Regions from separate parts of the Paenibacillus septentrionalis genome, predicted to be linked through region 2. Evidence: riboswitches for the same ligand, from Rfam matches in the RefSeq annotation. Region 2 holds a riboswitch; each other region holds the start of a gene.
What was found. A riboswitch is a leader RNA that binds a small molecule or an ion and turns the genes downstream of it on or off. The one in region 2 is predicted to bind cyclic di-AMP.
Positions count from the first base shown of each region.

Region 1: it holds a riboswitch for cyclic di-AMP, as region 2 does, so the genes downstream of both, ACFP56_RS03645 (hypothetical protein) here and ACFP56_RS20250 (C40 family peptidase) in region 2, are expected to answer to the same signal.
Region 3: it holds a riboswitch for cyclic di-AMP, as region 2 does, so the genes downstream of both, ACFP56_RS12140 (potassium channel family protein) here and ACFP56_RS20250 (C40 family peptidase) in region 2, are expected to answer to the same signal.
Region 4: it holds a riboswitch for cyclic di-AMP, as region 2 does, so the genes downstream of both, ACFP56_RS17385 (hypothetical protein) here and ACFP56_RS20250 (C40 family peptidase) in region 2, are expected to answer to the same signal.

Region 1 is NZ_JBHSTE010000001.1:785,578-793,459, forward strand. Features, by position in the region: gene ACFP56_RS03630 (bifunctional metallophosphatase/5'-nucleotidase) at 1-355, shown strand, start outside; gene ACFP56_RS03635 (ferredoxin) at 670-906, shown strand; gene ACFP56_RS03640 (aldolase catalytic domain-containing protein) at 964-1,923, opposite strand; cyclic di-AMP (ydaO/yuaA leader) riboswitch at 2,091-2,237, shown strand; gene ACFP56_RS03645 (hypothetical protein) at 2,241-2,675, shown strand; gene ACFP56_RS03650 (branched-chain amino acid aminotransferase) at 2,753-3,820, opposite strand; gene ACFP56_RS03655 (LysR family transcriptional regulator) at 3,953-4,861, shown strand; gene ACFP56_RS03660 (hypothetical protein) at 5,007-5,231, shown strand; gene uxaC (glucuronate isomerase) at 5,327-6,733, opposite strand; gene ACFP56_RS03670 (Gfo/Idh/MocA family protein) at 6,845-7,882, opposite strand, start outside.
Region 2 is NZ_JBHSTE010000008.1:143,045-150,926, reverse strand. Features, by position in the region: gene ACFP56_RS20260 (hypothetical protein) at 1-144, shown strand, start outside; gene ACFP56_RS20255 (MFS transporter) at 207-1,403, shown strand; gene ACFP56_RS20250 (C40 family peptidase) at 1,623-2,105, opposite strand; cyclic di-AMP (ydaO/yuaA leader) riboswitch at 2,113-2,268, opposite strand; gene ACFP56_RS20245 (glutamine--tRNA ligase/YqeY domain fusion protein) at 2,505-4,178, shown strand; gene hisC (histidinol-phosphate transaminase) at 4,200-5,258, shown strand; gene ACFP56_RS20235 (RrF2 family transcriptional regulator) at 5,434-5,850, shown strand; gene trxA (thioredoxin) at 5,919-6,227, shown strand; gene ychF (redox-regulated ATPase YchF) at 6,612-7,712, shown strand.
Region 3 is NZ_JBHSTE010000004.1:69,320-77,201, forward strand. Features, by position in the region: gene ACFP56_RS12130 (iron ABC transporter ATP-binding protein) at 1-430, shown strand, start outside; gene ACFP56_RS12135 (siderophore ABC transporter substrate-binding protein) at 678-1,724, shown strand; gene ACFP56_RS12140 (potassium channel family protein) at 1,823-2,500, opposite strand; cyclic di-AMP (ydaO/yuaA leader) riboswitch at 2,598-2,743, opposite strand; gene ACFP56_RS12145 (antibiotic biosynthesis monooxygenase family protein) at 2,923-3,249, opposite strand; gene ACFP56_RS12150 (MerR family transcriptional regulator) at 3,477-4,232, shown strand; gene ACFP56_RS12155 (ABC transporter ATP-binding protein) at 4,216-5,931, shown strand; gene ACFP56_RS12160 (CPBP family intramembrane glutamic endopeptidase) at 5,986-6,723, shown strand; gene ACFP56_RS12165 (ring-cleaving dioxygenase) at 6,917-7,882, shown strand, end outside.
Region 4 is NZ_JBHSTE010000006.1:68,788-76,669, forward strand. Features, by position in the region: gene ACFP56_RS17360 (M42 family metallopeptidase) at 1-502, shown strand, start outside; gene ACFP56_RS17365 (helix-turn-helix domain-containing protein) at 573-1,409, opposite strand; gene ACFP56_RS17370 (Acg family FMN-binding oxidoreductase) at 1,586-2,779, opposite strand; gene ACFP56_RS17375 (TetR/AcrR family transcriptional regulator) at 2,807-3,388, opposite strand; gene mgtE (magnesium transporter) at 3,568-4,926, opposite strand; gene ACFP56_RS17385 (hypothetical protein) at 5,113-5,538, opposite strand; cyclic di-AMP (ydaO/yuaA leader) riboswitch at 5,651-5,805, opposite strand; gene ACFP56_RS17390 (hypothetical protein) at 5,899-6,135, opposite strand; gene ACFP56_RS17395 (Na+/H+ antiporter subunit A) at 6,426-7,882, shown strand, end outside.

The DNA.
Region 1 (7,882 bases), on a different contig from region 2:
TATAATCGTTCATGATGCCTACCTTCAACCAAAGCCACAGCATTACAATTACGATATGTGGGAAGGTATATCCTACACGTTGGATATCTCGAAACCTATTGGGCAACGCGTTATTACACTTAAGCAGAACGATCAACCATTAGTAAAGGAGCAGCTGTATGAAGTGGTCATGAACAACTACCGCGCTAGCGGCGGCGGCGAATTCGACATGTTTCAAGGCAAGCCTGTTGTCAAGGATATTGCCATTGATATGGTAGAGCTTATAGCTGACTATATACGAGAAAGACGTCATATACGAGCCTCTGTCAATCATAACTGGCATATCGTTAATAGCAATCAGACCGGAATTATATAGACGGGAGCTGCTAGCCAATGAGCGATCTTCACATCTGACTAATCAATTGCTTAGCATACGTACGTTGAACAACAAGTTGCCGCACAGCCAGTTCCCGAAACTAACCGTCCCATAATAACCGGGGGCTTTTATTGGACCTTTGTACCTTCGTCTTTTTCTGGTCAAGGCCTTTTTCTAGTTGTAATTACCTAGATCATGCCATATAATTTGGAGAAATGAGGAAGGAATTGTTCGATTTTGCAAATGAATCCCTCTTCTAATTTTGAGATAGTAGAAAAAGGGTTAGTGTCCATTTTAGGGGGAGGCAATATCATATGAGTAAATATACATGGATTGATAGAGATATTTGCATCGCATGCGCTGGCTGTTATGCCGCAGCACCTGCTATATACGGTGCAGATGATAATGGTTACGCTGAAGTGATCTTCAATGGGGATTCAAACCGTGGGATTATGGAAATTCCAAGCTATCTTTATGAAGATTTGCAAGATGCCTATGATGGCTGTCCTACTCTTGCAGTTAAGGTTGCAAATCATCCCTTTAATAAATAGCCCCTCAAAATGAGGGGCTTTTACTTGTAAGCATGTAGTTCTGCTTATACGTTTACGTTATTTGCTGGCCATTTCAGGCGTTGTCAGCTGGTCGTAAAAATCAACAAATTGATCCTTCTGATCGGAGCTGCGCAAAGCCATCGCTGAGCGTGGATGCTCATCCAGAATGCCAGTAATCATGTATGGAATGATATAACCCCACTCCACTTTATCACGCAATGGAATCATATGTTTTTCAATCATATCAAGTACAGGGCGTACGTTGTATTTCGTGTTTTGCAGCTCTGTTACAAGCAGCTCCGTATTGCAGTTGCCCGCAGCACGTCCCATGCCGTAAACAGAGGAATCAAGCAATTCTACGCCTTTTCCAGCAGCTAGCAATGTATTGGCGAACGCGAGCTGTAGATTGTTATGGGCATGTACACCTAAACGCTTATTCGGCAAATGCTCCTGGAACTTATCAACAAGATAGCTCATATCCGTTGGCTTCAAGCTGCCGTAGGAATCTACGATATATACAAAATCAACAACGCTCTCATTAATCAGGTTAAACGCCTCAACTAGCTGGTTTTCCAGCACGTTGGAAAGCGCCATAATGTTGATCGTTGTTTCATAGCCGCGATCATGGAAAATTTGCACCAACTCAAGCGCTTTGTCTACATCTTGAATGTAGCAAGCTACACGAATTAGGTCAATCATGCTTTCGCTACGTGGTAAAATATCATTTTCATCTACGCGACCAATATCTACAAGCGCTGACAGCTTCGTTTGTCCTTTGTTAGGAATGACTTTACGTAGAAAATCATCATCTAGAAAACGCCACGGACCTGCAGAATCTGCTCCCTTCAGAAGCTTAGGAGAATTTTTATAGCCAATTTCCATATAGTCCACGCCAGCTTCATTCAAGCTATTATACAAATGTTGAACGAATTCAACGCTGAAATCCCAATTATTAACAAGACCACCATCACGAATCGTACAATCAACAATCTTACAATGTGTCGTTTTGGACTGCATATCTGTTACTCCTTTTACTCTGAACGTCAGTTCTGTTTTCTATCATCATACTTGAAATTGAAAAATAACGCAAAATAAAAATAATTGTGCACATGATTGCACCTGATATGTATATCTTATTAGAGAAACGGTTTCATTTACAAACTGGATCAAAACCTTTAAAATAAAGGTATATTTCGCTTAATTTTTCGATTGAAAAAGCGGGGGAACCAAACGTCTTAAGGGGTGAATCCAGATGCCGCTCGGCAGAAGGTAGGGCCTACTCTCTAGCCCGAACCCGACAGCTAACCTCGTCAGCGTGAAAGGAGAGATGTGCAATGTCTATTTGTCCATCGAATGATTTTCAAAATGTGCATTCTGAAGCGGATATGCTTCAGATCCAACGTATCGAAGTATTTGTAATCCCGGCACTTGCAGTAGATGCGAATGGCTATCGCGTATGCTTGCGAATATCAAGCAATCGCGGTTATGGCTGGAGTGAGATCTTTATCGACGATTCTGATATCTCCTTTGATCTCCAGGATTGGGAGCATCAACTTACCCCTTTTATTGGTCCTACCACAATCTCAACTCTAACCGAGCATATTTCTATTACGCTGCAGCAATCTGTTACCTATGACCAAAGAGCAATCTATTTGTTTACCAATGCTTTGCATCAGCTGAACTTTTTGCCTGATGGTCATCAACAAGCGGAGGCCGATGAAGAATTAATACTTCGAAGACGTGCCATATCCTATTTATCTTTGTACTAAAAAAACGAAAACCCCTTACAAAAAGCTGCCGTGTGTCGTTCACGAAGCCTGTAAGGGGTTTTTATTAGATTGCTATACTAGTCTAAAGATACGAGCCAGCCGAATGGGTCTTCGACCGTTCCTTTTTGAATGCCCGTAATTGTATCGTAAATTTTCGACGACAGCTCGCCTGTCTTACCCTCATTAATGACATACTTCTCATCGTTGTAGCTAAGCTCGCCAATTGGAGAAATAACAGCCGCTGTACCTGTACCGAATGCTTCCTCTAGCTGACCATTACGATGGGCTTCAATTAATTCATCGATTGAAATTCGACGCTCCTCCACCGGCACATCCCAATGCTTAAGAAGCGTAATTACAGAGTTACGTGTAATCCCATTGAGAATGCTTCCGTTAAGCTGCGGTGTAACAACCACGCCGTTAATTTTGAAAAATACATTCATGCTTCCAACTTCTTCAATGTACTTGCGATGAACACCATCCAGCCATAGCACCTGCGAGTAGCCACGATCCTTTGCTTCCTCTTGCGCATTTAGTCCAGCAGCATAATTGCCAGCTGTTTTAGCCTCTCCTACACCGCCTGCTACTGCACGAACAAAGTGCGACTCAACATGGATTTTAACCGGGTTAACACCTTCAGCGTAGTAAGCACCTACAGGTGACATAATAATCATAAACAAGTAGTTTAACGATGGGTTAACGCCGAGTGCTGGTTCAGTCGCAATAATAAATGGGCGAATATATAGGCTTGTGCCTTCAGCAGATGGAACCCATTCACGATCCACATCCAGAAGTTTGATTAAGCCTTCATAAGCAAGCTCTTCATCCAAGTGAGGAATGCTAAGACGAGCATTTGATTTGTTTAGACGCTCAAAGTTTTTCTTCGGACGGAAAAGCTTAATGCCATCTTCTGTACGGTATGCCTTCATGCCTTCAAACACAGTCTGTCCATAATGGAATACTTTTGCGGCAGGGTCCAGTGAAATATTTTGATAAGGTACAACACGTCCTGAATGCCAGCCCTTGCCTTCTGTATATTCAAGAATAAACATATGATCGGTGTAATATTGTCCAAAGCCAAGCTTGTTTTCATCAGGCTTTTGCTTCAATTGAGCCGAACGCTCGATTGTAATTTCCAGTGCCATAATCAAGTACTCTCCTCTTAACGATTGATATTGTTATTTGAATGATACCATGCTTTAACGTATATTTATAATATCTATTAGATTTTTTTGTTATACCTTTTAGGTATGGAAGTATTGAAGGGAAGCGTTAACATGGATATGCGTCAATTAAAGTACTTTTTAACGATTGCCCGTGAAGGTCAAATTACCCGTGCAGCGAAGCTATTGAATATGGAGCAGCCTCCTCTTAGCCGTCAACTCAAACAAATGGAAGACGAGCTTGGCGTCAAGCTATTCGATCGTCATGGAAAAGGACTTAAGCTAACTGATGCGGGAATGCATCTGAAGCACCGTGCAGAATCGTTATATTCGCAGTTTAACGAAACGATTGAAGAAATGAAAGAGCTTGAGCAGGGCGTGCGCGGCGTACTGTCTATCGGTGCTGTATTTTCCTGCAGCTCTTTATTGCCGCTGCCGATCGAACAATATCGGAAAAAATATCCTCAAGTTAGCTACAAAATATTAGAGGGCGACCATTATTATCTTGGTGAGCAGCTCGAAAAACATGCGATTGATCTGGTTTTTGCACGCTTGCCTTTTGAAGCGCTGATGGACCCTAAACATCTCGTTATTATGCCGCTGCCCTCTGATCCATTTGTCGTCATTGTACCGACAAGCTGGAAGCAGTTCGAGCTGAAGTCCAGCTTTCAGCTGGAGGAGCTAGCGGACTACCCGCTGCTTACATTAAAAACAGATCAAACGACACATATGCATGAGCAGCTGATTGAAGCGTGTCATCGTTATGGCGTAAAGCCTAATATTGTCTGTGAATGCTCGTCTGTCGCGATTACCATTGCGTTGATTGCTGATGGACTTGGCATTGCACTGCTTCCCCGCTCTGTCATGAGCTCCTTTATGGACCCGCGTGTCAAAATGATTCCTCTATCTCATGACGCGCTGCAGTCCGATATCGGGATTGTGTGGCTTAAGGACCATTATGTCCCCAAGCGCGCTCAGTTTTTTATTGAGACCGTCAAGGATGTCTATGCAATTGAGCGTTAAGTCCCTTGGCTATGAAATCATCTGACTGCGTGAGCACTTGAAGAGACAGAATATTAACATCCAATGCACGAAGTAGCTGACATGTTGGACGTCCTGTTCATCATACACTTAGAAGGTATGAACATTATGTTAGGAGGAGTCATGTGTGATTGGCTTGTCATCGAGCTTGACCAGCTTGCCTACTTCTGAATTTCAAGTATTCGTATTTACATTGAGCTCGATTAAACGTTACTTTTTGATTGAAATCGTTGGAGGCACAGCTTTCTTTATGCTTGGACGAATATTGTTCCATAGTGATCTGCTCTGTCTCGCTTGCAATATTATTGCCTCGCAAATGCTGAACTATGTTCTTCCTACTGCAACATCATAGTTGAATAGCCTACATAAAAGAAGAGGCGTGAACAGAAGTCAGCTCTCCGACATTCTGAACACGCCCTTCTTTCTTTATTGTCTATAGTCTATCGCTTAGAAATTAAAATAGCGTTTAGCGTTATAATAGCTAATATTTTGTACCAGCTTACCTAACTCCTCCTCGTCATAAGGAAGCTCGCCTTGCTCAACCCAGGTACCGATCACATTGCACAAAATTCTGCGGAAATATTCATGACGCGTAAAGCTCAAAAAGCTGCGGGAATCTGTCAGCATACCGACAAATTGTCCGAGCAAGCCGAAGCTAGCCAAGCTTTCCAGCTGAGCTATCATTCCTTTTTTCGTATCGTTGAACCACCACGCCGAGCCAAGCTGCATCTTGCCAGCTACGCCGCCGCCCTGGAAGCATCCGATAAGAGCAGCAAGAATTTCATTATCATTGGCGTTAAGAGAATACACGATCGTTTTAGGCAGTAAATCCTCTTGCTCTAACGCATCGAGCAACCCTTTAAGTGGAGCAGCAACAGGCGCGTCGTTAATCGCATCAAAGCCTCGATCAGCACCAAGCAGCTTATACATGCGGGTGTTGTTGTTACGTGTAGGATTCATATGCAGCTGCATCGCCCAACCAAGCTTTGCATATTGCTTTGCCATATGTAAAAACGTAACCGTTTTGTATTGCTGCTCTTCCTTCAAGCTGATTGCCTCTCCGTTAAGCTTGCGTAAGAAAATTTGTGCAGCCTCTTCCTTTGTCGCTTCACAATATGGCACATAGTCCATGCCGTGGTCAGAAACTTTGCAGCCTACTTCATGGAAGTAGTCAATGCGTTCGCTAAGCGCACCAAGCAAGACATCGTAAGTGTGTACTTCTCTTCCAACAACCTCACCTAAGGCTGAAATCCATTCGCTAAACCCCTCTTTATTGATTTCAAGCGCCTTGTCAGGTCGGAAGGACGGTAATACTTGAACATCGAAATGCTCAAGCTCTTTAATCTTTTTGTGGTATTCCAACGAATCAATTGGATCGTCCGTAGTACAGATGACGCTTACATTCGACATATGGATCAGATCGCGAACCTGATACTTCCCCGTTGCAAGCTTGGCATTCACCTTTTCCCATATGTGCGGTGCATTGGACGCATTAATCACGTCATCCACTCCGAAGTAACGCTGAAGCTCAAGATGCGACCAATGATATAATGGGTTGCCGATGGCTTGAGGAAGTGCTGCAGCATACGCTGCAAAGCGATCATAATCGGAAACGCCTTCGCCTCCTGTTACAAGCTCCTCTACTGCGCCATTCGCGCGCATGGCACGCCATTTGTAATGATCGCCAGCAAGCCATGCTTCAGTTAGATTGGAAAAGCTGGCATTTTCATAAATTTCTTTCGGACTTAAGTGACAATGATAGTCAATGATTGGTATTGATTTTGCATAGTTATGATACAACGTTTGTGCTACATCATTTTGCAGTAAAAAATGTTCATCTAAAAATGGCTTCAATGTTCCTACACTCCTTCAATCTGTATGCCTTGCCGACCCTCTATATGATCTGTAATCAAGCGATGTCTTCAAGCCTAATCTTTTCAGTGTACAACAGGATGAGTTCTTTAATTATATAAGCGGAGCCTTATGCTCGATACGTAATGCCTGATTTTGTGCAAGAAGCGTCAACTCTGCGGTCTTGAACACATGCTCTTGAGTCATAGCGTACTCTGTTTCTTGCAAAGTATCAAGTATTAGCTGCCCGAAATACGGATAGCCTGTTAAGCCCGAAACTTTGATATATTTCTCCCCTTGCTGATTTACAAGAAATACATGGTCTCCGCCATCACCTGCGCCGATATTAACGTATTTGCGAAGCTCAATATAGCCTTCTGTCCCTAAAAGCACCGTTCGGCCGTCTCCCCAAGTACGCAATCCATCTGGCGTTAACCAGTCAACGCGCACGTAGCCAACCGCACCATTCTCTCCGATCAAATGAGCATCGCCAAAGTCCTCCAGCTCCGGGTATTGCTTATTGTTGAAATTACCTACCGTGCTGCTAATGATTTTCGCATCATTATTTCCCGAGAAATAGAGAAATTGTTCAATCTGATGCGATGCGATATCTGCAAGAATGCCCCCATACTGCTCCTTCTTGAAAAACCAGTCCGGGCGAGATGGCGCGTTAAGACGATGCGGACCAAACCCGATCATCTGTACAACTTTCCCGATTGCTCCTTGCTTAATCAACTGATCCGCATATACCGCGCTTTCCACGTGAAGACGCTCGCTATAATAGACTGCATACTTCTTCTTTGTCTCTGCATAGACCTGCTTCACCTGCTCCAGCTGCTCCAATGTCGTGAAAGGACCTTTATCTGTAAAATAATGCTTGCCCGCTTTCATAACCTGGATTCCTAAGGATGCTCTTTCATTCGGAATAGCAGCTGCTGCCACTAGCTGGATAGCTGGATCATCCAGAATTTCTTGCAAATCTCGAGCTGCCTTAGCTTGAGGATATCTGGAAATGAATGCAGCTACTTTCTCCGGACTAGGGTCATACACCCATTTCAAGGTTGCACCCGCTTCAATTAAGCCATTGCACATTCCATAGATATGACCGTGATCCAAGCAAGCTGCTGCGAAGCAATATTCTCCTGGCTTCAC
Region 2 (7,882 bases):
GCGTTGGCAGATGATGTGTTTTATGGCTTGGGCGAGCATCAAGAGATTACGGTAGGCAATGGACAAGTCACCTATCGACCTCAATTGCATCGCATTGATGTATTTGCTGGCGATACCGAGCATCGCAGCATTTCACTAATATAATGATAAACCCTGCGTCTGTCTAATTAGGCGCAGGGTATGTGAACGCATAAAGGAGTTTAGACGTGAAAAAAATATTGTGGCTGGGCTGCCTATCTTACCTTGTTATCGGTATTGCTCACATTATTGGAGGTTCAATTCTCGAACAGCTAATTTCGCATTATGAGCTCTCCTATTCAGATGGCGGACAGTGGATTATGAATCAGTTTCTTGGCTTTCTTGTCGGCGTGTTACTAGGTCCTTCATTATCAACACGGCTAGGCAAAAGGGTCACGATCGTTATTGCATTTGGTGCGCTGACGTTAGCAGAGGCTGTTTACAGCATGTTGCCTCCATGGGAGCTTATGCTTATAGTCGCGCCACTTGCTGGTTTTGGTTTTGGTATGATCGAATCGGTAATTGGAGCACTTATTATTGATTTATTCAAAGGTCAAACCGCTACAGCAATGAGTCGAATCGAAACCTTTTTTGGTCTCGGCGCTTTATTTATTCCGTTAACAGCGGCTATCCTTATTCGATATCAGCTCTGGGAATTGTCTTTCCCAATTCTAACGGCCATAAGCGGCTTAACACTGCTGCTGTGGCTAAGCTTGTCATTTGGCAAAGAGATCGATGAGGGTATCTCGCAGCCCTCCAAGCAGGAACGACAGGAGAAGCCGATCAAGCCAAAATATCAAAAAAGGGCATTGCCGTTTCTTGGATTATCAATGATCTTTTTCTTTCTCTATGTCGGCGTAGAGATGAGCGTGTCCAACTACCTTCCTTCGATCATGATTGAGCGAAGCGGGTTGTCTGAATCGAGTGCAGCTAGTATGCTCAGCTTGTTCTGGGCATGTATGGTGTTGGGGCGACTATTCTGTGGCATCCTGGCCGACCGCTATGGCTACGTGAAATACTTGGTTGTCTCGATGATTGTCGCAGTGCTTGCCTTTATCGGCATGGTACTGAGCACGCAGTCAACGATGCAATTTGTGATGATCGCGGTAGGTGGACTTGGGTTTTCTGGTGTATTTGGTATCGTGCTTGTATATGTAAATGCGTGCCTGCAGGGAATGACAGATCGAACAACAAGCCTGCTCGTTGCTTGCGGAGGTATTGGCGGCGCGTTGTTCCCAAAACTTACAGGCTGGGCGATGGATCATTATAATGCTGCAACAACGATTACGATAGTTGCAGTACTAGTAGGTATTATGCTGACCTTTATGATTGTAATGATGCTTGTTGGTCGTAATCGCAATTTGCAAGAGCAACTGCCAGCATAATTATTTAACAAGGAAAATATAACGATGCTGCAACAAAGGGGTGCTGTTCTTCGTCTATGTAGTTAGAAGAGCAGCACTCCTTTAGATTTAATGTTGCATGCTTGTATAGATGTATGTACAGGCAGTCATATTATCCGGCAACAATTCATAGGATAGTAAAAGAAAAAAAGAGGCACAATCCCTTCTAGTAGAAGAAGATCATACCTCTTTATATATTGCTTATTTGCTTGCTTCAACATACTTTTCATACTTTTCTTCAGAAATTACACGTCGAGCTGTTACATAACGCGGCTTGTAATAAGAAGAATTTAAGGAATCAATGGTTACACCTTTGCTTGAAGATGAATGGGCAAATTTGTTGTCGCCAACATAGATGCCAACGTGTGTGATTCCACCATTGTTGGAGCCGCTTGTATCAAAAAATACAAGATCGCCAACCTTTAGATCCGTTTTAGCTACTTTTGATCCTTCAAGTGCTTGATCAGCTGAACGGCGAGGAAGCTCGATATCCATCTTATCAAATATGTAACGAACAAAACCGGAACAATCAAATCCACTAGTAGAATTACCACCGTATTTGTACTTTGTTCCTTTTACATCTTCAATATTAGTTAGCATTGAAGATGAGCTAGCAGATACGCTTCCTGCTGAGAATGTTAGCAATAGAATGACTGCTAAAAACATCATGCTAAGCTTTTTCACAATTTAAGTCTCCTTCCAGATGTGCCGACGAGGTTAGCTGACGGGTTCGGTTGAAGGTTCCCTATGAAACTACCAGTATGAAGGCTCATACCGCAGCTCAATTCACCCCAATTGGATCCCCCGTTTCTCATGAAAACTCATAAGAATTTGGCGTTAGGCTTACTTGTTACAAGCTATATAATAAACTGAAAATTCGATTCTGTGTAAAATGTGAGAAGATTTTAATTGTTTTCTTTTTTCTCTCATAATTACTAGGATCTTTTTTGCGTAAAAAAATATTGGAAAAAACGTTAAAATGATGGAAGAATCGACGGATTCGCACGGCAAAATGGGTGTATTTTCATGAAAATTTGTGTATCATAAGAGGATAAATATTCGCTGTGTGAAAGGTTGGTCAAGATGGAAAACACTACTGAAACGAAATCGGCTGCTTCTAATTTCATAAAAAATATAGTGATAGACGATTTACAGGAAGGACGTGTGCAGGAGATTGTGACACGCTTTCCACCTGAGCCGAACGGCTATCTTCATATTGGTCATGCCAAATCCATCTGTCTTAACTTTGAGCTAGCAGATGAATTTAAAGGGAAAACGAATTTGCGTTTTGATGATACGAATCCAGTTAAAGAGGATACGGAATATGTAGAGTCGATCATGGAAGATGTAAAATGGCTCGGCTTTGAGTGGGATAATCTGTTCTACGCTTCGGACTATTTTGAGGAAATGTTTAACCGCGCTGTATTGCTTATTAAAAAAGGTAAAGCGTATGTATGCGATCTTACTGCTGAAGAAATGCGTGCAACACGCGGCACGCTGACAGAGCCTGGTCAGAACAGCCCTTATCGTGACCGTTCGGTCGAGGAGAATCTTGATTTGTTCACGCGTATGCGTGCTGGAGAGTTTAAGGGTGGCGAGCGTGTGCTTCGTGCGAAAATCGACATGTCCTCCTCCAACATTACGATGCGAGATCCTGTGCTGTATCGAATTACCCATGCCCACCATCATCGTACAGGAGACGCTTGGTGCATTTATCCGATGTATGATTTTGCACATCCAATCAGTGATGCAATCGAAGGAATCACGCATTCGATCTGTACGCTAGAATTTGAAGATCATCGTCCTTTATATGATTGGGTAATTGCAGAATGTGAGATGGAGGCTACGCCGCATCAATACGAATTTGCTCGTCTAAATATCACCAATACAATTATGAGCAAGCGTTACTTGAAATCACTTGTTGATGAAGGTGTTGTGGAGAGCTGGGACGATCCGCGTATGCCGACGATTAGCGGAATGCGTCGTAAAGGATACACGCCTGAAGCTATTCGCAGCTTCTGCCGTGAAATCGGCGTTGCTAAGGCAAACAGCTTGGTAGAGGAAAGCTACTTGGAATACTTTATTCGAGAGGATCTAAAGCTGAAGGCGCCGCGTACGATGGCTGTGCTTGATCCGATTAAAGTTGTGATCACGAACTATCCGGAAGGACAAGTAGAGTGGCTGGATGCAGAGATCAATGCCGAGAATCCGGAAATGGGCGTCCGTCAAATTCCATTTTCACGCGAAATCTATATTGAGCGTGAGGACTTTATGGAAAACCCGCCGAGCAAGTACTTCCGTTTGTTCCCTGGCAATGAGGTTCGCTTGAAGCATGCTTACTTCATCGTGTGCAATGAGGTTATTAAAAATGAACTGGGTGAAGTGGTAGAGCTTCGCTGCACCTATGATCCTGAAACAAAATCAGGAAGTGGATTCACAGGCAGAAAAGTAAAAGGAACGATTCATTGGGTAGAAGCTTCTATGGCAGTACCTGCCAAGCTGCGCCTGTTCGAGCCGCTAATTGAGGATTCGCCTGAGCTGAAGGATAAGCCATTCCTTGAGCGCATCAATCCTAATTCGATGCGTGTCGTGAACGGCTTTATTGAGCCCAATATGAAGGATGCCGCTGCAGGAGACAAGTTCCAGTTCTTCCGTCATGGCTACTTCAATGTGGATAAAGTAAAAAGCGACGATGGTCAGCTCGTCTTCAATCGAATTGTTTCATTAAAGAGCTCGTTCGATCCGAAGAAAGCGTAAGATAAAGGGAGTGGAACTCGCGTGAGTAAATACTGGAGTCCTCTGACTGCTTCTCTAGAGCCATATGTGCCAGGAGAACAGCCTAAGGATAAAACATATATTAAGCTAAATACGAATGAGAACCCGTATCCGCCGTCGCCTAACGCAATTGCGGCGATGAAGGCAGTCATTAATGAGGATTTGCGCTTGTACCCAGATCCAAATAGCGAGATGCTCATTCAGGCGCTAGCGAAACAGAATGGTTTATCACCGAAGCAGATTTTTGTTGGAAATGGATCTGATGAAATACTGGCATTTGCATTCGCTTCGTTTTTTGATCCAAGCAAGCCAGTGCTGTTTCCTGACATTACGTACAGCTTTTATAAGGTGTACGCGAAATTTTACGGCATTACCCCTAAGCTGATTCCGCTGGATGAGCAGTTCCTTCTCGATGTGAATCAGTTCAAGGGAGAGCATGGCGGCATCATTATTCCAAATCCTAACGCGCCAACCGCCATTCCAATGCCGCTAGCAGATGTAAAGGTGCTGCTGGACAACAACCCTGATCAAGTCGTCATTATTGATGAGGCGTATGTTGATTTTGGAGCGGAATCAGCGATTGCGCTAGTGAGCTCGTATCCGAATTTGCTTGTGATTCAAACCCTGTCCAAGTCCAGATCACTGGCAGGACTGCGTGTTGGCTATGCCTTCGGCTCAGAGGAGCTGATTGAGGGGCTCAACCGTACGAAGAACTCATTTAACTCCTATACCATTGATCGTGTAGCATTAGCTGGTGCAGTCGCTGCAATTGAGGATCAGGCATATTTTCAAGCAACAACGGAAAAAGTAGTTGCTACACGCGAACGTGTTGTAAGCAAATTACAGACACTGGGCTTTATCATAACGCCTTCCAAGGCAAACTTTGTTTTTATTTCTCATCCTACAATTGCGGCTAAGCAGTTGTTTGAACAGCTTCGCGAGCAGGGTGTGCTTGTACGTTATTTTGCTTCACCGCGTATTGATCGGTTTTTGCGCGTCAGTATCGGAACCGATGAGGAGATGAAGGTGTTCCTTGAGGTAATCGAGAGATTAATTGGATAAACAGGTTGATGAACGATCCCTTGTTTTTGTAATGAAGGCGAGGGATCGTTTTTTTCATAGCTGAATGCATAATTCGGGTTCAGTCGTTAAACCTTAATAGGCAAGAGTGGGACGATATTGACAACTAGAACTGTAACGTTTATTATTACAGTATAAAGCAGGGAGGCCCACTGAAGTGAATAGTGAATTTACAATTGCAGTGCATAGTTTAGTTTATTTGGCGAACTTACCGGATAAGATGGCCAGTAGCGAAATGATTGCTGAAAACGTAGGCACTCACTCGGCACGAATTCGTAAAGTGATGAGTGGTATGCGGCGCAGTGGCTTCGTGAATACTAGAGAGGGCTCTGGCGGAGGCTATCGCTTGACAATCGATCCAGATACGGTTACGCTGGCGGACATCTATCGTGTGATGGCTCAAGGCTCATTGATACCGAGCTGGTGCTCAGGAAATCCCGAAGCAGATTGTATGGTTGGCTCCAATATGAATGCTGTTATGTATGGCATTTTCTGTACTGCTGAAAAAAAGCTGGAAGAGCATTTCAGTCATATTACCATTAGTGATGTGCTGAAGGAAATTCGGCAATGCTAGACACCTTACGGTGTGCAGGGTTAGACCCTTAATCATATTACACTTTAAAGTTGGAAAGGATGATTGTGATGGCAGTCGTATTAACGAAAGATAACTTTAACCAATCAATTGAGAACGGTGTTTCTCTTGTAGATTTCTGGGCTCCATGGTGCGGACCTTGTAAAATGCAGCTTCCTATCGTTGAGGAGCTTGCAACTGAGCTTGAAGGTCAAGCTACAATCGGTAAAATCAACGTGGATGAGCAGCCTGAGCTTGCAGCTCAGTTTGGTGTCATGAGTATTCCAACGCTTATTCTGTTTAAAGATGGTCAACCAGTGGACAAAATGGTTGGTCTTCAAAGCAAGGATGCACTTAAAGCTAAAATTTCTAATGTTTAATTGTTGTTCATAATAAAGCTGTCTTTTCGCGGTGCACGTTCACTGCAAAAGACAGCTTTATTTTTTTCATGCAGAAGGACGCTAATCGTTTAATCCCCTTTCTTTGTCGCTTGAGCTAAGGTATAATGACGAAAGTTGTGTACAAGAAGCGTAATTATGAAGTTATCATGAAAAGTTGAAGCGAAAGCTTCCGAAGTACTTTTCATGCGAGAAGTATTCAAGCAATTTATCATGAAAAGTTGAAGCGAAAGCTTCCGAAGTACTTTTCATGCGAGAAGTATTCAAGTAATTTATCATGAAAAGTTGAAGCGGAAGCTTCCGAAGTACTTTTCATGCGAGAAGTATTCAAGTAATTTATCATGAAAAGTTGTAGGAGTTGAGAGTATGGGTCTTTCATGTGGTGTTGTGGGATTGCCGAACGTGGGCAAGTCCACCTTATTTAATGCAATTACGCAAGCTGGTGCGGAATCGGCGAACTATCCATTCTGTACAATTGATCCGAACGTGGGCGTCGTTGAAGTGCCAGACCAACGATTGGACAAATTAGTTGAGCTTGTTAAGCCTAATAATATCGTACCGACTGCATTTGAATTTGTAGATATTGCTGGACTTGTAGCGGGCGCTAGCAAGGGCGAAGGACTTGGCAACAAGTTTTTGGCGCATATTCGTGAGGTTGATGCGATTGTCCATGTAGTTCGCTGCTTCCAGGATGAAAACATTACGCATGTATCAGGCAAGGTTGATCCGCTAAGCGATATTCAAACAATTAATTTGGAGCTCATCTTGGCAGATATCGATTCCGTTGATCGTCGTATTGAGCGCTCTCGCAAAAACTTGAAAAGCGGCGACAAGAAGGTCGCGCAAGAGATTGAAGTATTGGAACGCGTGAAGGAAGCGTTATACAACGATAAGCCAGCACGCAGCATTGAGCTGACTGACGATGAGCTTGCGCTTATTAAGGAGCTTCATCTGTTAACGTTGAAGCCGGTACTCTATGCGGCAAATGTAAGCGAGGATGAAGTGGCTAATGCTGAGGACAATGAGTATGTAAAGATTGTTCGTGAGTTTGCAGCTAGTGAAGGGGCAGAGGTTGTTCCAATCAGTGCGAAGGTTGAATCAGAGATCGCCGAGCTTGAAGGCGAAGACAAGGAAATGTTCCTGGAAGAGCTTGGCCTTGCAGAGTCTGGCTTAAACCGTCTAATTCGTGCGGCGTATAAGCTTCTTGGCCTGTATACGTACTTTACTGCAGGTGTGCAGGAGGTTCGTGCCTGGACCATTCGCAAAGGCATGAAGGCACCGCAAGCTGCGGGCGTCATTCATACAGATTTTGAGCGTGGCTTTATCCGTGCAGAGGTCGTTTCCTACGAGGACTTGGCAGCAGCGGGATCAATGGCTGTAGTGCGCGAACGCGGACAGCTTCGCTTGGAAGGAAAAGATTACGTCGTTCAAGATGGCGACGTTATGCATTTCCGATTTAATGTGTAAGATACACACAGGTGCTCTGATATCCCAATGTGGATAACGGAGCACTTTTTTTATGGATTTAGCGTATAATAATGTATAAAATCAGCAAAACTGTGGATAAACTAATTTATTCATGTGCATATTCCTTTGCTAATTGTGGATGGAACTGTGAATAAAGTGGATAAGTTGTG
Region 3 (7,882 bases), on a different contig from region 2:
GCAGTTTGTCGATCAAGCAATTGAGTATATGAATCTGGCGGATATGCAGGATAAGTTTTTGGATGAGCTGTCTGGCGGTCAGAAGCAGCGCGCGTTTATTGCGATGGTCATCGCACAGGATACAGAATATATTTTGCTGGATGAGCCGCTTAACAATTTGGATATGAAGCATTCGGTGCAAATTATGAAAATATTGCGCAGACTAGTTGATGAGCTGGGCAAAACGGTTATTATCGTGCTGCATGACATTAACTTTGCTTCCGTATATTCCGATCGCATTGTTGCGCTGAAGGATGGCAAGCTGGTGAAAAACGGTCCTACCCATGAAATTATTAATTCGGACGCCTTGCGCGATATCTACGATATGGAAATCCCGATTCAAGAACAGAATGGCTGCCGAATTTGCGTATATTTTAATTCTCATACGTAAGATAACTGTCTGGAGTGATCCAGGCAGTTTTTTTGTAAAGTTCTGGTGCAGCCGCAATGGTTTGGAATGCAGGACGCTCGTCATTCCGTTATCCACTACCGTGTATACATGTGCGACAAAGTGATTAATTTTGCAAAATAGTATTGACGTTATCGCAAATTACATCTATAATGAGAATCGTTGTCAGTGATAATGATTATCATTGTATAGAATTGTAATATAACATAGAAATAAGGGGAGAGCGTACATGAAAAAGATGTGGAAGGTAGCAGGTGCAGTTTTAGCCATTTCTCTAGCACTGGTTGGTTGCGGTACAGAGAAGGAAGAAGCAGTAAATCAAACGACCGCTGGAAATACAGCAGCACAGGGCAATGATACAGAGGAACCAGCTGTTGCGGCACAAGGCTCTGCAGTTTACCCGTTAACCATTTCCTCTACTGTAGCTTCAGCTGAAACAGAAGATAAAGGCACAATTGCGTTTGAAGATGTTACATTTGAAACGATGCCAGAAAAAATCGTAGTATTCGATTATGGCTTCCTTGATACATTGGATGCGCTAGGCGTTGAAGGAATTATTGGGGTAGCCAAGGATTCAACGCTTCCAGCTCATCTTTCTAAATATTCTGCTGACGAATATGTAAGCATCGGAAACTTGAAGACGCCTTTGCTTGAAGATATTGCAGAAATCAAACCAGACGTTATTTTCATCTCTGGTCGTCAATCTACGTTCTATGAAGAGTTCCAAGAAATTGCGCCTGTCGTATTCGTAGGTGCAACACAAGACGATTACTGGAATACATTCCTGTCATCTGTGGATGTAGCAGCGAAAATGTTCGGCAAAGAAGCTGAAGCTGAAGAGTATTTGGCTCAATTCGATTCCAAATTGGAAGAAATCAAAGCACTGGCAGGCAATTTTGAAAATACATTAGTAACGATGTACAACGAGGGCAAGCTGTCTGGCTTCGCTACCAATTCTCGTTTCGGCTATATGTATGACATTTACGGCTTCAAGCCAGTAACGGAAGATATTCAATCTTCTTCTCACGGCTCTAACTTTGGCTTTGAAGCAATTCTTGAATTCAACCCAGAAGTGCTGTTCGTCATTGACCGCACAGCTGCTACTGGTGGAGAGTCCAATATCCAAGCAGATATGGAAAATGATATTATTAAGAAAACGACTGCATACCAAAACAACCGCATCGTATACCTGGATGGTCCGCTATGGTACCTAAGCGGTGGCGGCTTGCAATCTGAGCTTGCTAAAATTGATGAAATTTTGGCTGAATTGAAATAAATAATTGCATGTATGTAAAGTAAAGCCGTCAGGCACTGATTGCAGCTCCAACCTTCATTGGATGGAGTGAAGACCAGAGCCTGACGGCTTTTATTCTTCTACTTGAGCATTTCTTTAGTTCGAACGTATCTTTTCTCCAAATGCGCAATACCTTTGTTGCTGCCAATAATGACAAGAATATCTCCATGAGATATCTGATCATCAGCAGTCGGCGATATATTCATTTGGTTATCCTTTGTTCGGATCGCAATAATATTGCAGCCATAGCTGGCGCGCATTTTAAGCTGTTTTAATGATTTACCACACATGGAGGGCGGCGCATAGATCTCGACCAGACTATACTCAGGCGCTACCTCCAAAAATTCAATCAAATGCTGTGACGTAATCTGATGCGCAACCCTCACTCCAGTATCGCGCTCAGGATGAATAATGTGATCGACGCCGAGTTTCTCAAGCACCTTGTGGTGCAGGTCACTAACAGCCTTTGCAGTGATCGTTTTTACGCCTAAATTTTTTAATTGAATGGTTGCTAAAATATTTGCCTGCAGATCATCTCCAATAGCAACAATCGCATGATCCATATTATGGACACCTAGCTCAAGCAGTGTTTTCTCGTCTGTAGCTTCAGCACGGTATACATCGGTAGCAAAGGAAGCACATTCCTGCACTTTTTTAGGATCCTTATCTATAGCTAGAACCTCATATCCCATCGATAGTAAGGTTTTCGTTACACTTAATCCAAAACGGCCCAATCCAACTACGATAAATTGCTTCACAGTATCCTCTCCTACACAGTGATCGTTCGATATAAAAACGCAAAAAACCACAGGGGACTCCCCTGTGGTCATAGATTGCTTATGAGCACAAGCTTCAACACCCTCTCAATACGCTTACGAGGTTAGCTGACGGATTCGGACGATTGAGAGTTGCCCTACCTTAAGCCATACCGTGACTAAAGGATTCACCCCGAAAATTGGTTCCCCCGGTTCCCCTAACAGGAAGTTCAGCGATCAGATTATAGTTTGCATCGTATATGGATGAATCATACTCCCATTCATAGTTGAAGTAAAGCTCGCAGGAATACGATTAAGCTTGATTTTGAGAGGTTAGCAATCAGCTTAACACGATAATCAGTTCATTCCAGTGTCTAGCTTGCGCTTGCTATCGTTTTTGCAAGCAAGCTATTACAGGTCTTGTCTTAGTCGACAACAATGTATCCGCCGTGCTCCATGCTAACGATATATTCTGGCTGTGGTGGTTTTCCATCCTTCAGCTTTGCACGATGCCCTGCAATATGCTCGGGGCTTTTCTCCCACGCCTTCCAGGCCTCTTCTGACTCCCAACGGACCATCATAATGACTTCTTCATCGCCGCGGCGTGTCTTTTTGACTAGCAGCTCACGACCGAGAAATCCTTCACGCTGTTCAATAAGCGACGGACCATCCTCTGGCTTTTTCTTAAATCGCTTTAAAATTTTATCTGAATTTCCTTCGGTTACGACCCATTTTCGCATTTGTACAAACATATAATTGCCTCCTTATCGGATAGAGTATTTTCTTACTCAATATTTTTCAGTAAATAATAATGAGAATCAATCCCAATACAACCAGTATACCTTAAATTTGACCGTAACGTAATAGCGGATATGGCGTAGACCATGATTATTGTTCTAAAAGGAAAAGGTTACAAATATTAGCTTGATTCTAACGTTACGTCAGCATTTATAATAAAGCCAACAGGGAGGGATATGAGATGTATACCATTGGACAGTTCTCGAAGAAGACCGGGGTCACGATACGCGCCTTGCGATATTACGATGAAAAAAATTTACTTAAGCCGGCTTATATCTCGCCAGCAGGCAGGCGGTATTACGAGGATCAGGACCTTGTAACCCTTCAAAGAATATTAATCTTTAAGTATCTCGGATATGCACTGGAGGATATTCAAGGCATGCTGATGAGCAGTACGCACAATCTTCATGATTCATTGCTGCAGCAGAAGCAGGAAATGCTCATTAAAAAAGCGCAGCTTGAAAAAACGATCGAGACACTCGATCATGCTATTGCGCTTTCTGAAAAGCAAGAACAGGTTCATACTGACATTTTTCTTGCATTGATACATGATTTGATTCGTGGTGATGAACAGAAGTCATATTTGAAGACGTTTTTACCAGAGGATTTGGTTGAGGACTTGTATGATTTTTCGAATGAAGAGCTGATCTTATTAAACAAGCATTTCATGGCGGTTGGTTTGAAAATCAAGGAGGCTTATCGCTTGCAGCTGACAGAGGAGGAGGTACTGCCGCTTCTTGAGGAGCTATTCGCTGTTATACCTCAGCATATTATGGATCGTATCGTTGAGGTTTCCTTACAGATTGATGAACAGAAGCTGCAACTTGATTCAGCACTTTTTAATATGCCGTTTACGAAGGAAGAGGAAAAGTGGCTGGAGCCAATGATAGAAAAACTTAGCCTGTGGGGAGAGATGTCTAATGAATCATCAACTTAAAAAACTACTAGCATTGATAAAGGATACGAAGCCCCCAAAGTGGATGATGGTAGTAGCTGTTCTGCTCGGTATTGTTGAAACAACAATGGGCCTAGCTGTACCCCTATTAACGATGGAGGTCATCAACTCCTTTCAGGATCAAGGCATGTCGTGGTCAGCGCTGCTGCTGGTAGGATTGGCTTTGCTTGTGCAAACCGCGATATCAGGTATTGCCTTCTATCTTATGTCCGCGATTGGTGGGAAAATTGTCGCTGGTATACGGGAGCGTGTATGGAGTCATGTGCTGCGATTACGGGTTGCTTATTTTGACAAGCATGAGTCTGGGGAGACGATGAGCCGCATTACGCAGGATACGAATGTCATTAAGGAGCTGATTACGCAGCATTTTATTTCATTCTTCACGGGGCTGCTGACGGTTGTAGGCTCTGTTGCGATTCTACTGTGGATTGACTGGAAAATGACGTTGTTGATGCTAATCGCTGTGCCGCTGTCGATTGCGGTATTGCTGCCGCTTGGCAGTCGCATGAATCAAATTTCCCTCGCTCATCAAGATGCGCTCGCTCACTTTAACGGCCATCTGGGACGCGTACTGACGAATATTCGACTAGTGAAGGCATATCAGGCTGAAAAGGTTGAAGACGAGCGCGGACAATCGCAAATTAGAAGTCTGTATCGCATAGGTCTTAAAGAAGCAAAAATCTTATCGATCCTGTCTCCAGTAATGACGCTGGTCATAATGATTGTGCTTATTGCGATTTTCGGCTATGGCGGAGCTCAGGTTGCCTCAGGAGCGATTACAGCAGGCGCACTAGTCGCGATTATGTTTTATTTGGTGCAAATTGTTGTGCCGTTTACGCAGATGGCTACTTTTTTCACATCCGTTCAAAAAGCGCTTGGGGCAACCGAACGCTTGCATGAGATGCTTGAGCAGCCAGTAGAAGGCGGAGGAGAGACTGTGCTGAAAGCAAAACAGTCGGAGCTCGTATTCGATCAAGTGGACTTCCGTTACGAGGAAAAGCAAATTTTCAATAAACTGTCCTTGGCAATTCCACATGGAAAAACAACTGCACTTGTTGGAACTAGTGGGGGCGGCAAAACAACGATTTTCTCTTTAATTGAAAGGTTCTATGACAATCACGGCGGTACAATTCGTTACGGGGATCAACCAATCGAGCAGATTAAGCTTCACGAATGGCGCAGCTTGTTTGGTTATGTATCGCAGGAGAGTCCACTTACGAGCGGGACGATTCGAGATAATGTAGCTTATGGCGATGTAGCGGCAAGTGAGCAAGATATCATAGAAGCGCTGAAGAAGGCAAATGCTTGGGAATTCATCAGCCGCTTGGAGCATGGCATCGATACGCAAGTAGGCGAGGCGGGCATTAAGCTATCAGGTGGACAGCGTCAACGAATTGCGATTGCGCGAGCCTTGCTTCGAGATCCGAAAATTTTACTGCTGGATGAAGCGACGTCGAATCTGGACAATGAATCGGAGGCGTATGTACAAGAAGCATTGAAGGAAGCAATGAAGGGAAGAACGACGATCATTATTGCACACCGTTTATCGACGGTGACCCATGCCGACCAGCTTATTGTGCTGGAGAATGGCGTCATAACCGGCAGAGGCACGCATCAAGAGCTGATGCATGGACATGACTACTATCAAAAGCTTGTGAAACGATCAGCCGAAGCGATCTAACAAATTAATAATTAGACGACGTCGCTGTTTTGTAAACGAGATGGGGGTGAAAAAGTGGAAATTGCATTTTGGCTAGTCATCATATTTATCGTGTTGTATGAACCTATTGTTGGTTATTTTGATTTTCAAAAATTCAAGATAGATGTTAAAACGAAAGATAAAGCAAGGATCAACTATTATATCCATTCAATGATAGGTCTATGGATCCCCACCATTTTTATACTGCTCTTAGTTGCATTTACAGACCTAACGTTCACGAATATTGGATTAACAATGCCAATGATTAACACTGAAGAACTTGGTCCAATCATTACCTACGCTACATTTGGTGTTGCTTTATTATATTTACTCGGTATCTTATACTATTTAATTGGTTATCATTATAGCAGTAAGATTAGAAACAAATTTTTGCAAGCAAAAGAAAAAGAATGGGATAAAGTAGAATTTTCAGAAATACTTCCAGCAACAAAAAAAGAGAAAACCTTGTGGAGCTACGTTTCAATTACCGCAGGGGTAACTGAGGAAATTATATATAGAGGATTTTTAATTTTCGCTTTAGGGTTCTTATTTCCTAATTTTCCAATTTGGATAAATATTATGTTAGCCTCATTATTGTTTGGTCTCGCTCACACTTATCAAGGCTTTTTAACGGGAGTAGTAAGAACAACAATTTTTGGAATGTTATTTTCTATCCTTTATATTGGCTTAGGGTCAATTTTACCGCTTATTGTTTTTCATTTCTTAATAGATTATTTTGCGAAATTAGGAGAAAAAGAATTGAAAAATCAATAACAGTTGACATATTCATACGTATTTATGAAAACAGCCAAGAGGCTCACTTTGCCTCTTGGTTGACTTTCAAAAGCATCGTATGCTACAATTATCTTAAATTAAAGATTTTTGTATTTCACTTATTACAGAAGCTGCAACTATTTTTTTAGAGATATATCTTAAATTTAAGACATTTAACATTGGAGGGTTTACGATGAATCAGTTAAGAGGTATTCACCACGTTACTGCAATCACGAGCAGTGCAGAGAAAAACTATCAATTTTTTACGTATGTGCTGGGCATGAGACTTGTGAAAAAAACAGTCAATCAGGATGATATTCAAACCTATCACTTATTTTTTGCCGATGATACAGGCGCACCAGGAACAGATATGACGTTTTTTGACTTCCCCGGCATTCGAAAAGGAACACATGGTACGAACGAAATATACAAAACCGCGTTTCGTGTTCCTTCAGACGCCGCACTGGCATATTGGGTGAAGCGTTTCGACAAATACGATGTAAAGCACACAGGCATTAAGGAGCTGTTCGGCAAAAAGACGATATCCTTTTCTGACTTTGACGACCAGCAATATATGCTGATTTCCGATGAGCTGAATGAGGGGGTTGCTTCAGGGACACCGTGGCAACAGGGACCTGCACCGCTTGATTACGCGATTACAGGGCTAGGGCCAATTCATATTCGTGTGGCGCAGATAGACTATATCAAGGAAGTGCTTGAGAAAACCATGCTAATGCGCCAGATTGCCAAGGAAGGCTCGTTGTATTTGTTTGAGGTTGGCGAAGGCGGAAATGGCGCTCAAGTCATTGTCGAGCACAATATACTGCTTCCGCAAGGACAGCAAGGTTATGGTACTGTCCATCATGCTGCATTTCGAGTAGCAGACACCGATGCGCTGAAGGAATGGATTAAACAAATGGAAAGCTTCGGCTTCATGACCTCCGGTTATGTAGATCGTTTCTTCTTCGAATCGTTATATGTACGTGTTGCCCCAGGCATACTATTTGAATGGGCGACAGACGGACCGGGCTTTATGGGCGATGAGCCCTATGAAACGTTGGGTGAGAAGCTGAGTCTGCCACCGTTCTTGGAATCAAAACGAGCACAGATCGAACGGATGGTTCGGCCAATTGATACAGTTCGAAGCACGTTGAAGCTG
Region 4 (7,882 bases), on a different contig from region 2:
CTGGATCAAGTCGCGACACTTGGATGATAAGGCAAGTGTTGCGGCGCTGCTTGGTTTCATGGAATGGCTGCAGCGCGAGGGAAAGCAGCCTCTTCACACGATTAAATTGGTCATTTCGACGTATGAAGAAGTGGGGCATGGCGCGTCTTACATCCCTGAGGAGATAACCGAATTTATAGCGGTAGACATGGGTGCGCTGGGAGAGGATTTGTCCGGATCGGAGAAGCATGTATCGATCTGTGCGAAGGATTCATCAGGCCCGTATGATTATGGGATGACAACGAAGCTGATCGAGCTGGCGAAGCGGGAAGAGCTGCCATATGCAGTAGATATCTATCCGCACTATGGATCAGACGCTACGGCCGCCCTGCGAGGTGGGAGCAATATTCGCGCAGCGCTTCTTGGGCCAGGCGTTCACGCTTCGCATGGCATGGAGCGTTCGCATGCGGATGCAATCGTAAATACAGCGGCTCTGCTGCTCGCGTATGTGATGGAACCATAAGAGAAGCGCCGCAATTCCTGACAGAGGAGCTGCGGCGCTTTGTCTTTATCGCTTGCAGGTTAACGAGCACTTAACCTAACGGGGTCAATATTTTTTGAGCAGCGATTGTGGTCATCGCATGCTTGTGCGGAATGCCAGAAGAATTGCAATCAAATACAATCTCTGCACTGTCCTGAATTAGCCAGTCATGATAATGCTTAAGCAGCTCGCCTGAGTACCACTTGTACGCGTTCGGCTCTTTTTCAGGTGGCGGTGCAATAAATGGCTTCTGCACGAACACATTAAAAACATGCATGCCGTTTTCGTTCGTGAACTGCTTATAATTGTCGAATATCTCATTACGGTATTCCGGCTTGATGTAGTGCAGTACGCCGCTGGAGAAGATAATGTCGTAATGAGTGTCCAGGCGATAATCCAATAGATCAGCCTTAAACACATTGACATGTACACCAACTTGATCAGCAAGTCGCTTTGTTTTTTCAATTCCGGCATCCGATACATCGAAGGCGCTAACCTCATATCCATTGCGGGCAAAAAATACAGCATCTTTCCCTTCGCCACAACCGACATCAAGCAATTTCAGTCGTTTTGTTGGCGGCATCAGCTGCAACACCTTGTAACAATCCGCATTAGGCTCGGTTCCCCAATAATAATTTGGTGATTTATATTCTTCCTCATAGATCGTGATTGGCTTGTCCTGTGTCACATAACCAAGCAGCTTATCTATGCTCACTTCCAGCGTTTGAGACAGCAGTGGAAGCAGCGAAATATCTGGCATCGTTTGCGCGTTTTCCCATTTGGACACGGCTTGGAACGATAATCCGAGTATGTGCGCCAGCTCTTCTTGCGTTAGCCCCTTCTCCTTGCGATAAATGCTAATATTTCTTGCCAATTGCTCCTTTAACATTCGAACACGCTCCTTTGTCCCTTAGTTTATGGGAATCGCCAGGAATGAACAATAACTTCGTATTTGATTTTTTATCGTACTCAACCAGCAGTTGAGTACGGATAGGTGAAACAAATGAAAAGCAGGCTTTGCTCTTAAAGCAAGACCTGCTTCGTTGGTTGTAAAAGGTCAAATTATTATTGCAGCTGTACCTCATCGGCTGATCGTCTTGGGCTTGGCAGAGCCTGATCACGAGCATAGCCCATTCGGAATAAAAAGACATGCTCTCCATGACCGCCAACAATCGAACGCAATGCATCGCCAAAGTGTGGGGTCAGATTCATTTGTTGTTCACGATCCAGGCGCTCATTTACCTGATTTAGAGGATGCAGTGCGATTCCTTTACTAGTCGCCCATAGGTGGATTCGCTGCCATAGTCGTCCAGCCTCCAGCAATTGCGCTTTGGAGCGTGTTGCAAGTACGATACTGCCATAAGCAGAGGCAGTCGGAATATGAACCTCCTTTGTAGATTTAAGCCAATACGCATTGGACGATTTTTCGGATATGGAAAGCATTTTGCCAAACACGCGTACTAGCGTAGAGTTGCCTGTAGCATCCAGTGTCGTGCCATCCTTGAAACGGTGGATATCATCCTGACTATGACGATACCAGCGATGACTGTCTCTTGCTTGATCCGCATCATGTACGATTGCTTCCGTTGCTTGAACAATGAGCGAGCCGAGCTGCTCCTTCATTTGCTGATCAGTATGCAATAGCAGCTTCGCAGATGAAGCGTGATCGCTTAACGTGGACATCTCGTTAAGCAAAGCAACCGATACTGGTTTATTGCTGTCATAGGCTCCACGATGAGTATGACGTTTCGTAATCATGTGAAATAATGGAGAGGAGTGAGGGGAACTAGGCGATAAATCGATAGTAGCAACCTTGGCTTGATCGATATCGCCATCCAGCAGTTTCACGTTTGGCTCAAAGCCATGCGCCTGTGCAGCAAGGCACAAATTTTCAATGGCACAGCCAAGACTAATGTTCATTTCTCGAAAGTAGGGGTCCATTGTGCCAATATTTTTAGACAGATCGGCATATAGTTCAATTCGATCAGCATGAACTCGAAACAGCCACGGCTGCGTATTATGCGCATTAGAAGCTAATATGGCATAGTGTACAAGCCTTTCAGGGGCCTTGTCGGACAGGTCTGCCTGGTTTACAGCATGGATAGCCCATGGCTCATAGGCAGGTCCTTTACTTGTTGAAAACACCCCTTGATCAACGGCGCGATACAAACCTCCTCCAGACAGCAATAGCAATGCTGCTCCGGATACTTTTAAGAAGCTTCTTCTTGATAATTTTGTTTGCGGTTCAGTAGGTTTCACAAGCTTTCCCCCCAATATAGTAGTCATCTATTTCTTTAAGTAAGGGGTTAAAATCGCCCATATGAGGCTAACGCCCTTCTGCAATCCCGCTTCGTCAATCGGCTGCCCGTTCATCTCAAGAAAGGATAACCAATTGTTCGCAATGATCCAGCAAGATAGGAGCAGCTTCTGCAGTTGCTCTGAATCGGCTTGAATATGCAGGACACCACATTCGATAAACCGCTGAATGAAGGCTTGCTGCTCTACAAGTCGAGTTTCCATCATCGCATTATGTTGTTGTCTTAAGCTTTCATCTGCTTGAAATAAAGACAATGCCTCGCGATAGAAGAAGCGATATCGCCATAAGATTTCGAAGTTCTGGATTAATTTTTGCTCCAAATGCTTTTGTTCTAGCTGCATTTGTTCCTCGATGTACCAGACCTCATTCCACTCCTCATACATAATAGTTAGAATGGATTTAATGATCTCAGACTTGTTTTTGAAATGATAATAGAGATTGCCAGGACTAATAGAAGCTGCTGTTGCGATGTGATTCGTCGATACCTTGCCAACCCCTTGTTCATTAAATAATTGAACTGCGGTTTGAATAATACGTTGCTTTGTGTTCAAATTCCATCACCTTTATTAGAGTAATTACTCTAAATATAATGAACATTATCATATCTGTCAAATTTTCATCATCCACTTGTTCGATTAACCGCAGCTAATCTATGTCCACAAACAAAAAAAGGGTTGTCCAGAGATCAGCTTTCACTGAGCTTCCGAACAACACCTTATCAACAGCCTGTTTACATTAAGCGGGTAATAAAAATCGTTGCAATACCAAAGTAAATGAACAAGGATAAAATATCATTTAACGTTGTAATAAGTGGACCAGAGGCAACTGCCGGATCTACTTTGAATTTATGCAATAGCAGAGGGATGATCGTTCCCGCTAACGTTCCAATAATTAACGTAATGACGAGTGTGCTACCTACAACAAGCCCCAAGATCGCATCGCCTTGCCAGATAAATGCGATTATCGAGATCAATAACCCACAAATAACTCCGATCATTATCCCGACTGACAGCTCTCTAAATATAAGCTTCGCGACAATTTTTTTATTAATGTCTTTTGTAATAAGTCCTCTAACAACGACTGCCAATGATTGTGTACCTGTATTCCCGGTCATACCGGCAATCATAGGCATGAAAAAGGCTAACGCGACGACTTTTTCCAGCGTCTCCTCAAATATGCTAACAATAGTACCAGAAACAATGCCAATAAATAACAGCAATATAAGCCATGGTAATCTTCGAAAAGCTGCAATCGGTGCTTTAGTGTCAAAGTCGATGTTTTTACCAGAGGCGGATAGCTTTTCAATATCCTCAGCCGCTTCTTTCATTACGACATCAATCATATCATCGACGGTGACAATCCCGACCAGCACGTTGTTGTGATCAACAACGGGAACAGCTAGAAAGTCATATCTTTCAATCATCCGCGCTGCTTGCTCCTGATCGGTATCTACGGTTACGGAGATGACACGTTCATACATGATGTTCTTAATTTGCTCATCTGCTTCTGCAAGTATCAAGTCTCGGTATGAAACGACGCCGATCAGTTTTTTTTCATCATCAATGACGTACAAATAGTTGATTGTCTCGGCAATTTCGGCATACTCTTTTAATTTATCAACAACATCTCGAACCGAATAATGATAAGGGATCCAGACAAAACGGTCGGTCATTAGCCTGCCGGCTGTTTCAGGCGGGTAGTTCATCAGATTTTGGATAACCTGAGATTCTTCTGCCTTCATACTTGCCAGAAAGCTTTCTTTGTTCTCTGGCGATAATTCCTCTAGCAGGTTCGCCAAGTCATCATTATCCATCTCATCCATGACGTCCAAAGCCTTTTCGACACCTAGCTTATTAAGAAATTTTTGCTGCTGTTCCTTGTCAAGCTCCTGAAGAATATCGGCTAGTTGAGAGGTATTGAGGAAGGATAAAAAGCGATTTTGATGCTTGGCAGGCAATACTTCATAAATTTGAGCGATATCATATGGCTGCAATTCATCCAAAAGAACGTGAAACTCATTCATTTTCGCTTCTTTTAGATACTTAATCACTTGGAGTGTGATTTCATTTTGATTCCAGTTATTGATCATGTTTTCACCTTTACTTTATAGGATGACCTACCCACTGAAATGAAGACAAATATAGTCCAAGAAATGTGTGAAATGGACGTATTCCTTATCATTCATAAATCACGAAATAATATGCATGATCTATCAAACAAGAACAGTCCATTTCAATATTTCTATTTTATGATCGTTGCGTTGGTGAATGGTCGATTAGGCATGAACTTCGTCGTTCAGGCGTTGAACTGCTACGACATGCACGTCTACCTCGGTAAGCAGACTTAACAGGTCATTTACGAAACAACCGTGCATAATTTCCTGCCAGCGCGTTTGTCCTGGCTGCCCAATGATTAACTGCGTAATATGGTATCGCGAAGCTGTTTCAGCTATCACTTCATTGATTTTTTTATTGTCGAAGGATTCAACGATCAGGGTTGCTCCCCATTCTTCACATTTGCGCTGCCAAAATTCAGTGTCCTTTTTCTGCTCTTGAGTTGGTGTCTCTGTTTGTCCAGATGTAATGTTTAACACATATAGGGGACAGTGAAGCATTTGAGACAATTCACCTCCACGGCGAATTAATTGCTCTCCATTTGCCATATTACGCACACATACTAAGATTTTTTCATCGTTTGTCATTGCCAAACTCCTTTTGTTGAATAGAATTGTCTCCACAATTAAAAAAAGCCTGGAGCAGAGATTATCCGCAACCAAGCTTTGGTTATTTTCAAAATTAACCAAACATGCATGAAGGCTCTCTCTCATGACGCTGACGAGGTTAGCTGTCGGATTCGGGTCTGAGAGTACCCGTTTTCTCTGGCTAAGAGAAAATTCACCCCTGAAGCATAATATGCTTCTATGGTTCCCCCGCTCCTCCTTGATAAGAGGATTAAGCAGTTTAATATGAATTTGTCGATATCCATACTAAAATACTTTTCTCAAAATGTAAATAGACCTCTACAAAAAAGACCAGCAAGATATACGGTTTATAGAAGAAACTTACTGCAAATGATCTGGCGTTTCCAGGTCCTTTTGTAAATTAGGCAAAATACGCACATACTGCCGCGGGAAAAACGGTGTGGAAGTAGAGTGCGCCTTCAACTGATCAGTGCTGCTCCAATTCCCGAGAAATCGTTGCGTTTTGTTATATTGTTGACTATAAAAGCTAAAAGCAGCACATATAAGTATTGTTGCGAGGAATACGAGTGAACAAATTCCGATTTGACGAATAGGCAAAGAAATGTCCTCCGTTTTTAATAACAGTCTCACCTCATCTATTTAAGGATATACATGTGGATGAACGATATCGATTTGCATTTACAATTAACCGAGAATAAGGTATATTTATTTAAGTTCGTACCGTGACAGCTATACTTGAGCAAAAAATCAAACTAAATATGGAAATATCGGAGGAGCCTGCCATTTTGCAGGCTTTTTTTGCGTTTTTTTAGGCTTCCATATATTAGTGATTTGAGTGCAAGAAATTGGGAATGATGAAAAGTAAATAAAGAGAAGGAGGAACTTTTTTGTCTTTGCTTCATGTGGCTGTTTTTATACCTTTTATATTTTCTGCTGGCTTGTTAGCCAGTCGCAAGCTATTGGAACAATTGCATAGGGGATGGTTGACTCTACCTGTTCCACTCATGCTTTTTGTTTTCTTTTTGTGGCATATGCCGCAGATTCAAGAAGCACCTATCATCCATTCAATGTCGTGGCTTCCGTCACTTGGCATTAATATGACCTTGTATTTAGATGGATTATCCATGCTGTTTTCGCTATTAATTAGTGGTATTGGTTTACTTGTTGTGCTTTATTCTATCTTTTATTTGGAGGAAGAAAAAGCAGCACAGCGGCGTTTTTACGCTTACCTGTTAATGTTTATGGGGGCAATGCTGGGCGTTGTTCTTTCTGATAATTTGTTCGTGCTGTATGGCTTCTGGGAGCTTACGAGTATCGCATCCTTCCTTCTAATTGCGTTCTGGTTTCAACGGGACCGTTCGCAATATGGAGCATTAAAATCAATGCTTATTACGGTGTTTGGCGGATTGGCGATGTTCGCGGGCTTTATATTGCTATATGTGATGACTGACACCTTCAGTGTTCGTGAAATCATTGCTCAAGTAGATGTGATTAAGGATCATTCCCTCATGGTACCAGCTCTTATCCTTGTTCTGCTTGGAGCATTTACGAAATCAGCCCAATTCCCTTTCCATATATGGCTGCCGGATGCGATGGAGGCTCCAACACCTGTCAGCTCTTATTTGCACTCGGCTACGATGGTTAAAGCAGGACTTTATCTTGTTGCCCGCTTAAGCCCGGTATTTGCTATGCGGTCTGAGTGGTTCTGGATTGTATCAATTGGCGGACTTGTAACGCTATTGTATGGCTCGCTGAAAGCGGTAAGGCAGACGGATCTAAAGGCGCTGCTCGCTTATTCCACGATCAGTCAGCTCGGTCTTATTATGTGTTTGCTAGGTCTAGGCTCTGCAGCAGGCTTGCAAACAGAGACTGCAGTATCGTTGTTCTTTGCTCAGGCTACGGCAGCAGCATTGTTTCATCTAGTTAACCATGCCGTGTTTAAAGGTGCGTTGTTTATGGTTGTCGGTATTGTAGATCATGAAACGGGAACACGTGATTTGCGAAAACTTGGCGGACTAATAAGCTTCATGCCTGTTACGTTTTCAATTGCGGTGATCGGTGCGTTTTCAATGGCTGGCCTGCCACCATTTGGCGGGTTTTTAAGTAAGGAAATGTTCTTCACGTCGGTATTGAATATTAGAGAAATGAACATGTGGAGTTTCGAAAGCTGGGGCGTCCTGATCTCTGTCGTTGCATGGATCGCAAGTGTATTCACCTTTATGTACAGCATGGTTCTTCTTGTTCGCACATTTGGTGGAAAGCATCAGCCTGAGCTTTTACCGAAGAAACCGCATGAAGCGCCTGTTGGCTTGCTAATATCGCCAACGATTTTGGCGGGGCTTGC